DNA from 2 places in the Marinobacterium sp. xm-d-564 genome. Region 2 is predicted to be linked to the other one. Evidence: predicted binding sites of a transcription regulator. Region 2 holds the regulator's gene; the other holds the start of a gene.
What was found. Region 2 encodes LexA, which represses DNA repair genes until DNA is damaged. Its sites were predicted from a motif close to TACTGTNTANNTANACAGTA; they were not measured.

Region 1: uvrD (DNA helicase II) is a predicted target of LexA. The motif match lies at 3,748-3,767, and genes of this name have one in related genera.

What each region holds. Positions count from the first base shown of each region.
Region 1 covers NZ_WBYO01000003.1:29,963-37,464, reverse strand. Annotated here, with positions in the region: gene polA (DNA polymerase I) at 1-1,325, opposite strand, end outside; gene XMD564_RS04155 (homoserine kinase) at 1,432-2,397, shown strand; gene XMD564_RS04150 (GAK system CofD-like protein) at 2,494-3,663, opposite strand; gene uvrD (DNA helicase II) at 3,795-5,999, shown strand; gene XMD564_RS04140 (inorganic phosphate transporter) at 6,141-7,502, shown strand, end outside.
Region 2 covers NZ_WBYO01000002.1:223,499-231,000, forward strand. Annotated here, with positions in the region: gene XMD564_RS03370 (hypothetical protein) at 1-170, shown strand, start outside; gene XMD564_RS03375 (DUF1653 domain-containing protein) at 170-385, shown strand; gene topA (type I DNA topoisomerase) at 543-3,182, shown strand; gene XMD564_RS03385 (DUF6586 family protein) at 3,182-3,691, shown strand; gene XMD564_RS03390 (thioesterase family protein) at 3,694-4,161, opposite strand; gene XMD564_RS03395 (SulA-like leucine-rich domain-containing protein) at 4,291-4,695, opposite strand; gene lexA (transcriptional repressor LexA) at 4,707-5,318, opposite strand; gene dinG (ATP-dependent DNA helicase DinG) at 5,470-7,502, shown strand, end outside.

The DNA.
Region 1 (7,502 bases), on a different contig from region 2:
GTACTGTTCAGCACATAGGATTCCAGCATGGTATCCGCTGATACGCCCTGAACATTGATGCCATATCGCGCCAGCACATTCATGTCGTACTTAATGTGCTGACCCACTTTCTTAAGGGAGGCATCCTCGAGCAGCGTTTTAAGCTCAGCTAACGCCCAATCAAAATTAACTTGCTCCGGCACGCCGACGTAATCATGGCCCAGTGGCAAGTACGCCGCTTTGCCCGCTTCACAACAGAATGAGACACCGACCAACTGCGCTTGCATGTAGTTTAGGCTGGTCGTCTCGGCATCAAAGGCAAAGGTGCCCGCAGCACGCAGTTTGGCAAACCATGTAGAGGCTGTCGCCTGATCCAAAATGGTTTCGTAGTGGCGTTCAACACTAGGCTTAGGAGCATCGGGCTCGCTTGAAGGCGCAGAGTCTTGCGTCGCTTGCCCATCGGGGCCCTCTAATAGTGCCACCCAAGAGCGGAACTCGTAATCCTTAAACAGCTCAATCAAGGAGGCGTTATCCGGTTGCGGAAGGTGCACATCCGACAGAGAGATCGACAGCTCAACATCGGTTTTAATCGTGGCCAACAGATAGGAGAGCTCAGCCGCTTCGCGATGCTCTTCAAGCTTCTTGGCCATGGTTTTAGAGCCGCGGAAGGTTAGATCGGCAATCTTATCGAGATTTTGGTAGAGGTCACTGATACCGCCAATACCTTGCAGAAGCGCCAGTGCCGTCTTCTCGCCCACACCTGGCACACCTGGAATGTTGTCGACCTTATCACCCATCAACGCCAGATAATCGATGATCAATTCTGGGGGAATACCAAACTTTTCGACCACCCCGTCGCGATCCATCTTAGTGTCCGTCATGGTGTTGATTAGGGTGACCTTATCATCGACCAACTGCGCCATATCTTTATCGCCCGTTGAGATCACAACCTCTAAGTTGTGCGCTTCGGCCTGACGCGCCAGTGTACCGATCACATCATCCGCTTCGACGCCCTCTTCCACCAACAGTGGCAATCCCATTGCCTTAATAATGTTGTGAACCGGCTCAATTTGCTCACGCAGATCATCGGGCATCGGGGGGCGCTGTGCTTTGTATTCAGGATAGATCTCATCACGGAAGGTTTTACCCTTAGCATCGAAGATGACCGCCACAGGAGAGTTTGGATAACTCTTTAGCAGACTGCGCATCATTGAGGTGACCAGTCGCACCGCACCGCTTGGACGTCCGTCGGATGTTCTTAAATCAGCCTGTTGTGACGCAAAGAAGGCGCGGAACAGATAAGAGGAGCCATCAACGAGAACTACGGGGGCTTTTGTGTCGGTCATAATAAGATATCTATTGTATTTTTAAGCAAGGCACACAATCATAGACAAAAGCGCTGCTGCACCCAAGCTTTAGCAGCAGATAGCCCCAGATCATTGAGAACCAACCATGGCTGTATACACTCAGGTGTCTAACACCGACCTCGACAAACTGCTCGCTGATTTTGATATTGGCCAGGCCGTGGCACTTAAAGGCATTGACGGTGGTATTGAAAACACCAACTTTTTCTTAACGACAGAAAAGAGCGGCCAGCAGGCGGAGTATGTACTCACTCTCTTTGAAGAGCTTGACAGAGATGAGGCACCTTTCTTTGTTGAACTGGGCAGTTGGCTAGCGAAACGTAATGTTCCCGTCTCTTATGCCATCGAAGATCGCAACGGCATGGGTCTGAAACAGATATCAAAAAAACCGGCCATTATTCAGCCGCGTTACCCCGGTGCACACCTAAAACGTGAGTTATTGACGGCCAGTCACTGTGCTCAAATCGGCACAGCCCTTGCACACTACCACCAAGCCTCTAAGGATTTTTATCTAAAGCGTCAGGCACACCGTGGGGTATTTTGGTGGCGCAGAGAGAGTGAACGACTCGCGCCTTTTATCGATTCAGAGTCTCGTGATCTGCTATCCGAAGAGGTCGCTCGGTTTGATGAGCTACGCGACACCTACACCAACCTGCCGATGGGCATTACCCATGGGGATCTTTTCCATGACAACGCGCTGTTCCATGAGGATAAGCTGACGGCAATTCTGGATATCTACAATGCGGCAACCGCCTACTGGCTCTATGACCTTGCGATTGTCGCCAATGATTGGTGTCTGGATGAGAATCTGCAGATTGATCCGGTGAGAGAGCAAGCGCTGTTAAAAGCCTATTCAGCGATTCGCCCCTTTAGTGCAGAAGAGCATGAGGTTTGGCCGCAGCTGACTCGTACGGCCGCGATGCGTTTTTGGCTATCACGCCTTGAGCCTTGGGTTGATGCCCAGCAAGGCAAAGGCAGCGATAAGACACTGAAAGACCCTGATGAGTTTAAACAGGTGCTGATGCACCGAATTAAATCGCCGAGTCAGCTGTAGGAACGAATTTCTACATTTAAAAGATAGTGGTGTCAGACCGGAGGTCAGACACCTGTGAGGAACCGGTGGGTCTGACCTCTGGTCTGACCCATCTATCTATGCCAGTGATAATAAAGCTTCCGCCAACTTAATCTCGTCGTAGCGATCTGTGCGTTCAGGATTAGCCAGATCAACATCCAAAAGCTGAATGCCACGCTTATCAAGCCAGTTTAAAAACTCTGCATCAATGCCACTCAACAGTGTGGAATCGGTCAACAGAATATCGATACAGCGCTCCACTCCACTCTGAAAAACACCGCCTGCATCTCGGGCAACAAATCGTTCCAACTGCTCAATCTGCTCCTGCAACGTCATACCAAATTGTTCAGGATCCATACCTAAATTGGGGACATACACTTTGCTGGCAGGGTTATCCATGATCGCTTTACCAACCCCTTTGGGGAGTAGGTTAGCCAAAATACTGCTATAGAAACTGCCAGGTGGGAAGACGACCAAATCTGCTGAATGGATCCAACCTCTCTCTTGATCGGCCAGATGCGATTCAGAGCCCTGCGGCAAATGCAGATCAAGCGAGGCGATACGCTCATTTAATGGCTGGGACTCTTTTCCTGTCATCAAGTGCTGCCCGATGATCTCTCGCCCACTCTCTGTCGTCACTTTCAGTTCACCGCACTCGTCCGTAACAGTGCGTACTTGGCCTCTAACATGAACCAGACGACTGAACAACAGAGCAATAGGATCTAATGATCGATTATGGCTCAGGTAGCCCCCCGCCAATATCAGATTACCAATACTGGCTCGCCTGAAGTCAAAATCATTGGGTGCTGACTCAAGAAAGTAGTTTAAAAAATCACAAATAATGCTCTGCACTGGCTCGGGGATGGACTGGACACGCTTGTCGTTGCCTTGTTGCATCGCCTCTACCCTTGCACGCAGCTCCGACTGCGATTCATTCGTCGGCAGACGATAAGCAAATAACTCTGTCACTTCAGGGTGACCGGCCAGTGAAGCGTCAGCTAACGCCATCATTCGAGAACGCAAATCGCCCACTGCAGGCATATCAAATGCGTTTCGCAACACAGCGGAGCTGCCGCCAGAGTCATAGGGAGTCACTAAATGAATAGAGTTATGGGTATAGCGTTTGAGAATCTGCGAAAAGCCATTCAACGCAGTGCCACCGCTAAAAAAAAGCAACTTAGGCCCGGTATCAGGGTTGGCTTGATACTCAGCCAAACGGGCAGTCGTATGGTCAGCAGATAAGGGCATTCACTACTCAATAAAGGTGGATATGTCATCCCAGTGTAAGTTTGCTGCGTAGGAATGCCAAGACTCCCATAATAATTATGCGTATACTGTACGCCCATTCAGTAATTTCTCTTTTTGAGCAGTGCGGCACTATGGATGTAACTCACATTATCGACTCCCTCAACGATGCGCAGCGTGAAGCGGTTACCGCGGATATCAGCAACCTTCTGGTGCTGGCCGGTGCAGGATCAGGCAAGACGCGTGTCTTGGTTCACCGAATCGCTTGGTTGATAGAAGCCGAGCAGATTTCACCCTATTCGATATTGGCGGTTACCTTTACCAATAAAGCGGCTAAAGAGATGCGTGGGCGTATCGAGAGCCTGCTCAACGTCAATGTGCATGGCATGTGGGTCGGTACTTTCCACGGCTTGGCGCACCGACTGCTTCGCTCGCACTGGCAAGAGGCCGGGCTGCGTGAGAACTTCCAGATCATGGACTCCGATGACCAGTTACGTTTGGTTAAACGCATCTCTAAGGAGATGGGATTAGACGATTCACGCTGGCCGCCGAAACAGATTCAGTGGTACATCAATGCACAGAAAGATGAAGGGCTACGCAGTAAACATCTAGAGCGCACCGGTGACCTGGTACAAGACACCTTAATACGTGTCTATGAGGCGTATGAACAAGCCTGTGATCGCGGCGGCATGATCGATTTTGGTGAACTCCTGCTGCGCTGCCTTGAACTGCTGCGTGATAAGAACCCACAACTGCTGCAGCACTACAAAGAGCGCTTCCGTTACGTCTTAGTAGACGAGTTCCAAGACACCAACGCCATTCAGTACGCTTGGTTGCGCCTGCTCTGTCAGGGTGAACACAAACTGATGGCCGTGGGCGATGACGATCAGTCGATTTACGGCTGGCGTGGCGCACGTATTGAGAACATTCAAAACCTTGAGGCACACTTTGGTGGGCTTAAGACCATCAAGTTAGAGCAGAACTACCGCTCGACAGACAACATTCTGTCTGCGGCCAATGCCGTCATTCGCAACAACTTTGGACGACTGGGTAAGGAGCTGTGGACCGAGGGCAATCAAGGCGATCCTATCAGCCTCTACGCAGCCTTTAATGAACAGGATGAAGCGCGATTCATTGTCGATCGCATCGCACAGTGGGTATCGGATGGTAATCGTCGTGACGAGAGCGCCATTCTCTACCGTTCCAACGCACAATCCCGTGTGCTTGAGGAGATGCTGATCCGTGCCGCAATTCCCTATCGCATCTATGGCGGCCAACGATTCTATGAGCGTTTAGAGATTAAAAATGCCCTCGCCTACCTGCGCCTAATAGCCAACCGCGATGACGATACGGCGATGGAGCGCGTCATTAACGTGCCAACCCGAGGCATCGGCACCCGCACCATTGAAGAGGTACGCGATTACGCGCGAAGCCAAGGCATATCAATGTGGCGAGCCTCGAACGAGATTATCGAGCATAAGAAACTACCTGCACGTGCCGGCAATGCACTGCAGGCCTTCTTAGATCTGGTCAATCAGTTGACGGTTGATACAGAAGAGGCATCCCTGCAGGAGCGGACAGAACATACCATTCGCTTCTCTGGACTGATTGCTCACCATGAAAAAGAGAAAGGTGAAAAAGCTCAATCACGCATCGAAAACTTAGAAGAGCTAGTGACCGCAGCGCGCCAGTTTGAGCAGCAGTGGTCCCAGGAGGAGAACCCTGAGTTCCCTTCCGTGCTGGCAGCCTTTCTTGATCAAGCTGCACTGGATGCCGGTGAATCACAGGCGGATCCCAATACCGACAGCGTTCAACTGATGACACTGCACTCAGCGAAAGGCTTGGAGTTCCCGCTGGTCTTCCTATGCGGTATGGAAGAAGGCTTGTTCCCACACAGCATGTCGGCCGAAGAGCCCGGACGTTTAGAAGAGGAGCGCCGCCTCTGTTATGTAGGCATTACGCGTGCCATGCAGAAACTCTACATGACCTATGCTGAGTCCCGCCGACTTCATGGCCAAGACAACTACAACCGCCCTTCACGCTTCATTCAGGAGATTCCATTGGAGTTGATAGAAGAGGTGCGCCTGAATGCTAGCGTTCGCCGACCGCTTTCGAGTGGCTCGGATATGGAGGTCAGCTTCACACCACAATCCGCTTTTGCCAGCGAAGTACCCGATACTCAGCTCAGTTTAGGCCAGAGAGTCAATCACCCTAAATTTGGTGACGGCATGGTCATAAACTTTGAGGGGTCCGGCCCGAAGGCCCGAGTACAAGTGAACTTCGACTATGAAGGCACCAAATGGCTAGTCGTTGGTTTTGCTAATCTAACAACGCTGTGAATAAAACATTTCAGTTTGTTTAAAGAAAAATTACACCTGTGTAACATTCTTGTAACAAAAGTGTATTTAAATGGCGTCAACTTAAATTAGCGACTACTTTAAGTAGTGGTAAATCAATGAACCAAGCAAGAGGAGCTTCTCTTGGAAATTAAAGACATGAATAAGCTGGATAAAGCGACAGCATCTAACCGTGGCGATGTTATGCGCATCGGTTACGCCCTGCTCTTCCTAGTAGGTATTGTTCTCTTTATCTCAGCACAAGTTGGGGATATCCCAGGAAGTTACATCCTTGTCATTGCCGCAATGATCGGTGGTTACATGGCAATGAACATTGGTGCTAACGACGTAGCCAATAACGTGGGCCCAGCAGTAGGTTCAAAGGCGCTTACCCTAACAGGCGCTATCATTATCGCGGCTATCTTTGAAGCATCGGGTGCTTTAATCGCCGGCGGTGACGTTGTCAGCACAATCAAAAAAGGGATCATCAACCCAGAAGTGATTGGTGATGCTGATACCTTTATTTGGTTGATGTTAGCCGCACTTCTAGCGGGTGCGTTATGGCTTAACCTAGCAACAGCTGTTGGTGCTCCTGTCTCTACTACTCACTCTATTGTTGGTGGTGTATTGGGTGCTGGTATCGCTGCAGGCGGTTTTGGTATTGCTAACTGGGACAAGATGGGCGCGATCGCAGCAAGCTGGGTGATCTCACCTGTACTTGGCGGCCTGATTGCAGCTGGTTTCCTATACCTAATCAAACGCACCATTACTTATAAGTCGGACATGCGTGTTGCAGCTAAGAAGATGGTACCTCTGCTGATCATGTTGATGGCTTGGGCATTCTCGACCTACCTAGCACTTAAAGGCGTTAAGAAGCTGATCAAACTCGATTTTGTGACAGCTCTACTGATCGGTCTAGCCATTGCGGTAGTTATTTACTTCATTGTTAAAGGTCTGGTAGCTAAAGCAGCTGACCGCCTGGATAACGATAAAGCGGGTGTTAACCAACTGTTCACCATTCCTCTAATCTTCGCTGCAGCACTACTAAGTTTCGCACACGGTGCAAACGACGTTGCAAACGCCATTGGTCCACTAGCGGCGATCAACGATGCGATCGTTAACCACGGCATTTCAACGAAAGCAGCGATCCCACTTTGGGTCATGATGATCGGTGCTCTAGGTATCGCGTTGGGTCTAGCACTATTTGGTCCAAAACTGATCAAAACCGTTGGTTCTGAAATTACTGAGTTGGATCAGACACGTGCATTCTCTATCGCTATGGCGGCAGCGATCACGGTTATCATCGCTTCTCAGCTAGGTCTTCCAGTATCTTCAACTCACATTGCTGTGGGCGGTGTATTCGGTGTGGGCTTCCTTCGTGAGTACTTGAAATCAAGCCACGCTCGCATGATCAACGAGATCAAATCGCACCACCAAGGTGCTGATCAAGAGGAAGTGGAAGAGTTTCTTGCTAAGTTTGAAAGTGCATCAATCGATGACAAAGCT
Region 2 (7,502 bases):
CTACTAAGCTGAAAGCGCTCAGTGATTGGCTTGATCAGTTGCCTGAAGAGGTCGTTGCGGTTGAATCAACCGCCATTCACCTGACGCTCTATTGGCGCGAACCCGAGCGGGCTGGCGCACTGGATGAGCTAGGTGAAAAGGCCAATCAACTGTTAACGGAGATGATTTAATGAGCGGCGAGTTAATCCCAGGGATTTACAGACACTATAAAGGCAATGACTACGAAGTGATTGGAACCGCCAGACACTCAGAGACAGAAGAGTTGATGGTGGTCTATCGAACACTCTATGGCAACTTCGATCTCTGGGTGCGTCCCTATGAGATGTTTGTTGAAAAAGTGCGTTTAGAGTCTGGGGAAGAGGTTGATCGATTTTCACTGATCTAAACAGCTCTCTTAGCACTTATTATTAAGGCGTTTATTTGCATTTATTTTTTAGCGCTGTATTGTTGCGCCGATAAATTTTTTGCAATGCTCACTTGACGCTGAAGTCAGTTTCCACGTATTTGTAAAAATAGACAGAGTTTTGAATAGGTAGATAAAGATGGGTAAAACCCTGGTAATTGTGGAGTCACCAGCCAAGGCCAAGACGATCAATAAGTATCTTGGTAACCAGTACGTGGTTAAGTCCAGCGTTGGTCACATCCGTGATCTGCCGACCAGTGGTAGTGCCCAGAAGTCTGATCCTAAAGAGCGCGCTAAACAGGCTGCTTTGACACGCAAACTCTCGCCAGAGCAGAAGGTTGAGCATAAAAAGCGCAAACAGAAAGAGCAGCTTATTGCCCGTATGGGGATTGATCCCAACAAGGATTGGGCAGCTCATTATGAGATCCTTCCCGGTAAAGAGAAGGTCGTTGATGAACTGCGCAAACTGGCTAAGAGCGCTGATCAGATCTATCTCGCAACCGATTTGGACCGTGAAGGGGAGGCCATTGCATGGCACCTTCGCGAAGCGATTGGCGGTGATGATTCACGCTACCGTCGTGTTGTCTTTAACGAGATTACCAAGAAAGCGATCAATGAAGCGTTCGAAAAACCGAGCGATCTAGACCTAAATCGTGTTAATGCGCAGCAAGCGCGCCGTTTTCTTGACCGCGTTGTTGGTTATATGGTCTCTCCACTTCTTTGGGAGAAGGTGGCTCGTGGTCTGTCGGCGGGTCGTGTTCAATCCGTTGCGGTACGTCTGGTCGTTGAGCGTGAACGTGAAATTCGTGCCTTTATTCCCGATGAGTATTGGGAGTTGCATGCGGATGCGCAGACTCAAGGTGATAAGGCGGTTCGTCTAGAGGTCGTTAAACAGGCCGGTGCGGCATTTAAACCGACCAATGAAGATCAGGCGATGGCGGCAGTCAAAGCGCTGCAAAGTGCCTCTTATGAGGTCGTTAATCGTGAAGATCGTCCAACTAGCAGCAAGCCCTCTGCACCCTTTATTACCTCTACCTTGCAGCAGGCCGCCAGCACCCGTTTAGGTTTCGGTGTTAAGAAGACCATGATGCTCGCTCAGCGTCTCTATGAAGCGGGTTACATTACCTACATGCGTACCGACTCGACTAACTTAAGTAACGAGGCGGTTGAAGCGGCACGAGAGTTTATTGGTTCTCAGTTTGGTGGTGAATACTTGCCACCTCAGCCGATTCGTTATAGCTCTAAAGAGGGCGCACAAGAGGCGCACGAGGCGATCCGTCCATCTGATGTCAATGTTACCTCTGACTCATTGAACGGTGTCGATGCCGACGCAGTTCGACTCTACGACCTGATTCGTAACCAATTCCTAGCCTGTCAAATGACACCCGCTCGTTACCTAAGTACCCGTGTCACAGTGAAAGCGGGTGCCTATGAGCTGACCACTAAAGGTCGTGTCTTGCAGTTCGACGGTTACACCCGTGTGATGAACTTCCGCGGTAAATCGGATGAAGATCAGATCCTACCTGACATGCAGGTGGGTGAATCACTAAAACTTAAAGCCTTGGACCCTAGCCAGCACTTTACGAAACCGGCACCGCGCTACACAGAAGCGAGTTTGGTTAAAGAGCTTGAGAAGCGCGGTATTGGTCGTCCGTCCACCTACGCAGCGATTATCTCGACAATTCAAGATCGTGGTTACGTCGAAGTTCAAAACCGTCGCTTCTATGCACAAAAAATGGGCGATATCGTTACGGATCGTCTGGCTGAAAGTTTCCCAGATCTTATGGACTTCAGCTTTACCGCGCGTATGGAAGAGAAGCTGGATGATGTGGCAGAAGGTGACATCAACTGGAAGGATCTTCTTAACAACTTCTACACACAGTTCGAAGGCGAACTGGAAGCGGCTCAATCAGCGGATGGCGGCATGCGTGCCAATGATCCAACCGAGACCGATATCAGCTGTCCAGCATGTCAGCGCCCAATGATGATTCGTACGGCAACGACGGGCGTCTTCCTGGGTTGCTCTGGTTATGCTTTGCCACCTAAAGAGCGCTGTAAAACGACCATCAACCTGATTCCTGGTGATGAGGTTGTCGCAGTGGATGCAGACGATGAGGCAGAGTCACGTCTGCTTCTAGAGAAGCACCGTTGTGGTAAGTGTGGCTCCTCTATGGACTCCTACTTGATCGATGAGAAGCGCAAGTTACACATCTGTGGTAACAACCCAGATTGTGACGGCTTTGAGGTCGAAGAGGGTAACTACCGTATCAAGGGCTATGAAGGCCCTGTAGTCGAGTGTGATAAGTGTAGCGCTGAGATGCACCTTAAAACGGGCCGTTTCGGTAAGTTCTTTGGTTGTACCAACTCAGAGTGTAAAAACACACGTAAGCTGCTCAAGAATGGTGAAGTTGCTCCGCCTAAGATGGATCCAGTTCCGATGCCGGAGCTTAAGTGTCAGAAGGTTGACGATACCTACATTCTGCGTGATGGAGCCAGTGGTCTATTCCTAGCAGCAAGCCAATTCCCACGTAATCGTGAGACCCGTGCACCTCTGGTCAAAGAGTTGATCCCACATAAAAATGCGATTGACCCTAAATATCACTTCTTACTGGAAGGGCCTCAGCAAGATGAGCAGGGTAACCCCGCTCAAATACGTTACAGCCGCAAAACCAAAGAGCAGTACCTTATGACGGAAGTTGACGGTAAGGCAACTGGTTGGAGAGCTTACTTCACCAATGGTATGTGGCAAGTTGAAGCAGCCAAAGCTAAGAAGCGTTAATGGCTGACCTATACTCCCAGCGTGTGAATCAGACACTCGCGTTTGCACAATACGCGCTGGTGGGTATCAACACTGAGTTGACCGGTGAATCGAACAATCGTATGAAGCTTCGTGGCCTGCAAGAGGCTGCGCTGTTTCATTTAGACAGTGCCTTAAAAGCCTATCTTAATGAGTTGGCTGAACGTGAGCGTGTCCTGCTGACCCAGTCGACACCCTCTGAATTGAGCAAGGCTTTTAAGCAACAGGGAATCCATTCCAGTGAGTTGGATGAGATGGAGCTGCTCTGTCAGGATTCCAGTAGTTGGTTGTCTAAGTTGATCAGTGCCATCAAAGCCATTCACAAACCCCTACCTCCCTCGCAAGAGAGCGCTAGCCAATCTGACATAGCAATTATAGATTTGGCCAAAGAACAAAGCCTTGAGGAGCAACTGGAGACTCAGTTGCAGGGTTGGTTTGAGCAGTTACGAGCGATGATTCTAAGACATCGCTCTAACGCGCAAGAGTGGTAAAATCAGTTCATTCCTTTCGTTTCAACACCCTTCACAAAGAGATGATCATTTAGATAGTGTCTTGTCGCATCCCCAAGTGGGGCTGATTTGCGACTGCTCACATCCATCTGAACAATGGTCGTCTCTGCCGTCGCGACACAGACGTCATCTTGGAACAGCACCTGGTAGAGTCCAAATGAGCTGGTACCCACCCGAGTTACACCGGTGCCAATATCTAGACGACCTGGCCAAGTGATCTCACCTAGAAAGTTCAAATGCAGACTGGCAATGACAAATTCGCAATTGTCATTGGCTAGTGGGTCTTTTGGATCGTAGAGAAATTCGACACGGCCCGTCTCTAGGTAGGTACTGAATGCGGCATTATTCACGTGGCCCTGACGATCGGTATCGGCATAACGGATCTTATCGAATGTTTGGATAGGGAAATCGGTTAACTGATACGGCTGCTGATTTGGCTTGTGCGATCCCACACTGTTCTCCTTGTAAGTGGTACTCCTCTATTGAGCCTATGATGGTTCTGGGTCTGATTCAAGCTAAATAAAAAAGCCGCTCAAAGAGCGGCTATGGGGGTCTTTGCTACAACGCAGCAAAGGGGGAGGCTAAATTTTTTTACGTACCAATAGACACTCTGTTTCGCTAGAGATCTGAGTGCGTTTCAGTTGGCTGACTAACGCGTCATCTGCAGGGTCGTTGTGCCAGCAGATCAAGGTGTGGCAGGTTCCCGCTTGCAGTGCGCGCTGAGCCAGTTTGTCTAAACCATGGCGCTTATCACGACGAAGTATCCAGACTTTTTTAAGGTCGACGCCTGCATCCGCTAGCACCTGCTTAGTTAATGATTTTGGCGGCTCTAACATAACCAGCCAGCTCTCTTTTTGACTTAATGCGGCAAGCATCGGCAGAAGCATGGTGTTCAGATTTACCTCTGAGGTGTGCTGAACTAGCTCAGTCATAACCAGTGGTTTAAGACCCGCATCATTCTGTGCAAATTGATTGTAAGCAAGCATGGTTATTACCTTTAAAAGTCATTCTGTTGACGAATTACGCCAACACCTAAGCCTTCGATGGTTAACTGCTCTTCACGAAGATCAACTTTAATCGGGTCGAACTCTTCGTTCTCTGCTATCAAGTAGACCATGTGACCATCGCGGTGGAAGCGTTTTACCGTGACATCTTCACCGACACGAGCAACGACTATCTGACCCTCACGTGCTTCACGTGTTTGGTGAACTGCTAAAAGATCGCCATCCATAATGCCGATGTCTTTCATACTCATGCCGCGGACACGGAGTAGGTAGTCTGCTCTTGGGCGAAAGAAGTCTGAACTGATGGTGCAGTAATCATCGATGTGTTGTTCAGCGAGGATGGGTTCACCCGCAGCAACTTGACCGATGATCGCTAGGCCCTCTTGCTCCTCCTCTTCACCGACGATACGGATACCGCGAGAGGTGCCAGGGATCATCTCAATGGCCCCTTTACGTGCTAAGGCCTTTAGGTGCTCCTCTGCCGCATTTGCAGATTTAAACCCTAGATCGCGTGCGATATCGACTCGTGTAGGTGGAAATCCTGTTTCATCAATATGGCGACGGATGCAATCCAGCACCTCTTCTTGACGATTTGTAAGCTTCATAAACGCCCCCTATGACAGTACTGATTGGAATTTAAATGACTGTCTGTTTATTCAGTATTTGTATTTTTATACAGTATTTTAAATGTCGTCAAGTTTTTTCTGTTTGTATATCCAGTATTTTTGTATGATGGCCAACTAATTCGGAGGCGATGTGCTTAACAAAGAGACCCAAACCACCATACAGACAGCTTATCGCGCATTCCTAAATGCTCGCGATTTAAAGGCTCGTTATGCACAAAAGCATATGATTGCAGCGGTCGCACGGCAGTTGGGTGGTATCTTGTCGGACGATGCGGGTCAGCGTCTGGGTGAAAATCATCTGGTCGCCGTAGAGGCCGGAACGGGCACCGGTAAAACCATCGCTTACCTGCTGGCCGCACTTCCAATAGCGCAGGCTAAAGGTAAAACGCTGATCATTTCGACCGCTACCGTTGCGCTTCAGGAACAGCTATTACTTAAAGATCTTCCTGAGTTGGCTGAGCACGCCGGTATTGAATTTAAGTACGAAATTGCCAAAGGGCGTAGGCGCTACCTCTGTGTTAGTCGATTAGAGTCTCTTCTTAGTAATCAGCAGGATCTCTCACAGTCAGCCCTGTTTGAAGATGAGATGGCCCAAGTGTTAGGCCCTGAGCAGATCAAAGAGTACAGCGGCCTGTTGGATGAGTTTGCCAGTGGTCGCTGGAAGGGTGATCGTGATGAGCTAGAGCGCAACCTGGATGATGAGACCTGGATGCCGCTTACTTCAGACCATATGCAGTGTACCAATCGTCGCTGTGCGCATTTCAACGCCTGTCCGTTTTATCGTGCTAGGGCCGATATTGAGACAACCGATCTCTTGGTGGTCAACCACGATCTTGTACTGGCTGACTTGGCGTTAGGCGGTGGTGCGATTCTTCCTGAACCGGCCGATTCAATCTACATATTTGATGAGGCGCATCATCTGGGTGATAAGGCGACTAACCATTTCGCGCTCTCTATGCGAGTTAAAGCGAGTGAAAAAGCCTTCAAAACCCTGGAGCGTCAGTTAAAAGGGCTGTTGGATGAAGCGGATTCTGCATTGGTTTTGCAAGATCCAATCAGTCGTATTCAATCCAGTCTCAATGTGGTTCAGGGGCATCTGCAGCGTCTGGATGATCTAGTCTCTGAACAGTTTTTACTACTCCCGGTGGATGAGCGCAGGTTGCGCTACCCGCAAGGAAGGGTGCCCGACAGTTTGGCTAGCCTAACGCGTGAATTGGCTCAGTTTTTATCACAGGTAGATCCTCAGTTAGAGAAGATTATTAATGCCCTTAAAGGGGCGATGGAAGATGAAAAGTCTGCACTCGATAAGGGTGTAGGGGAGCGTTGGTTGCCACCGCTAAGTACCCAGTTTAGCCGTGTCCAGAAGATGATGTGGCTATGTAGGAGTTTCTCGCAAGATATTGAAAATGAAGAGGATAAAGTTGCAAGATGGTTGGTTCGTCATGAGTCTGAAGCGGGTCGCGATATTGAACTTCACAGTGCACCTGTCTCCGCTCAACACCATCTTCAAGATCTGCTCTGGGGTCAGTGTTACGGTGCGGTTTTAACCTCAGCAACGCTAACGGCTCTTGGGCGTTTTGATTCCCTCTTTACTCAATTGGGTCTGCCTTTGGATACGCCAGCACTGCGAATGCCTAGTCCTTTTGACTATGCCAACAAGGCCGTATTGCATGTCCCGAAAATGAAGTTCGATCCTTCAAAAGCCGATCTTCATACCGAAGAGATTACCGATTGGCTTAACCGAGAGTTACCCAATTTAACCTCTGTATTGGTTCTGTTCACCTCTTGGCGCCAAATGCGTCGAGTCGAGGAGTTAATGGATACCAAACTGCTATCGCGTTTAACGGTTCAAGGTGAACTCAGTAAGCAAGCGATGCTGGTGGAGCACAAAGCGAGAATCGACCGTGACGAACCCAGTGTTATTTTTGGTTTGGCGTCGTTTGCAGAGGGTGTAGATCTACCCGGTCACTACCTAAAAGATGTTATCATTACCAAGTTGCCTTTTAGTGTTCCAGATGATCCTGTGGATGCGACCTTGGCTGAGTGGATAGAAGCCCGCGGTGGTAACCCTTTCATGGAGATAAGTGTTCCCGCAGCCTCTATCAAACTAACTCAAGCGGCAGGCAGATTACTGCGTACGGAGAATGATTCCGGTCGAGTTGT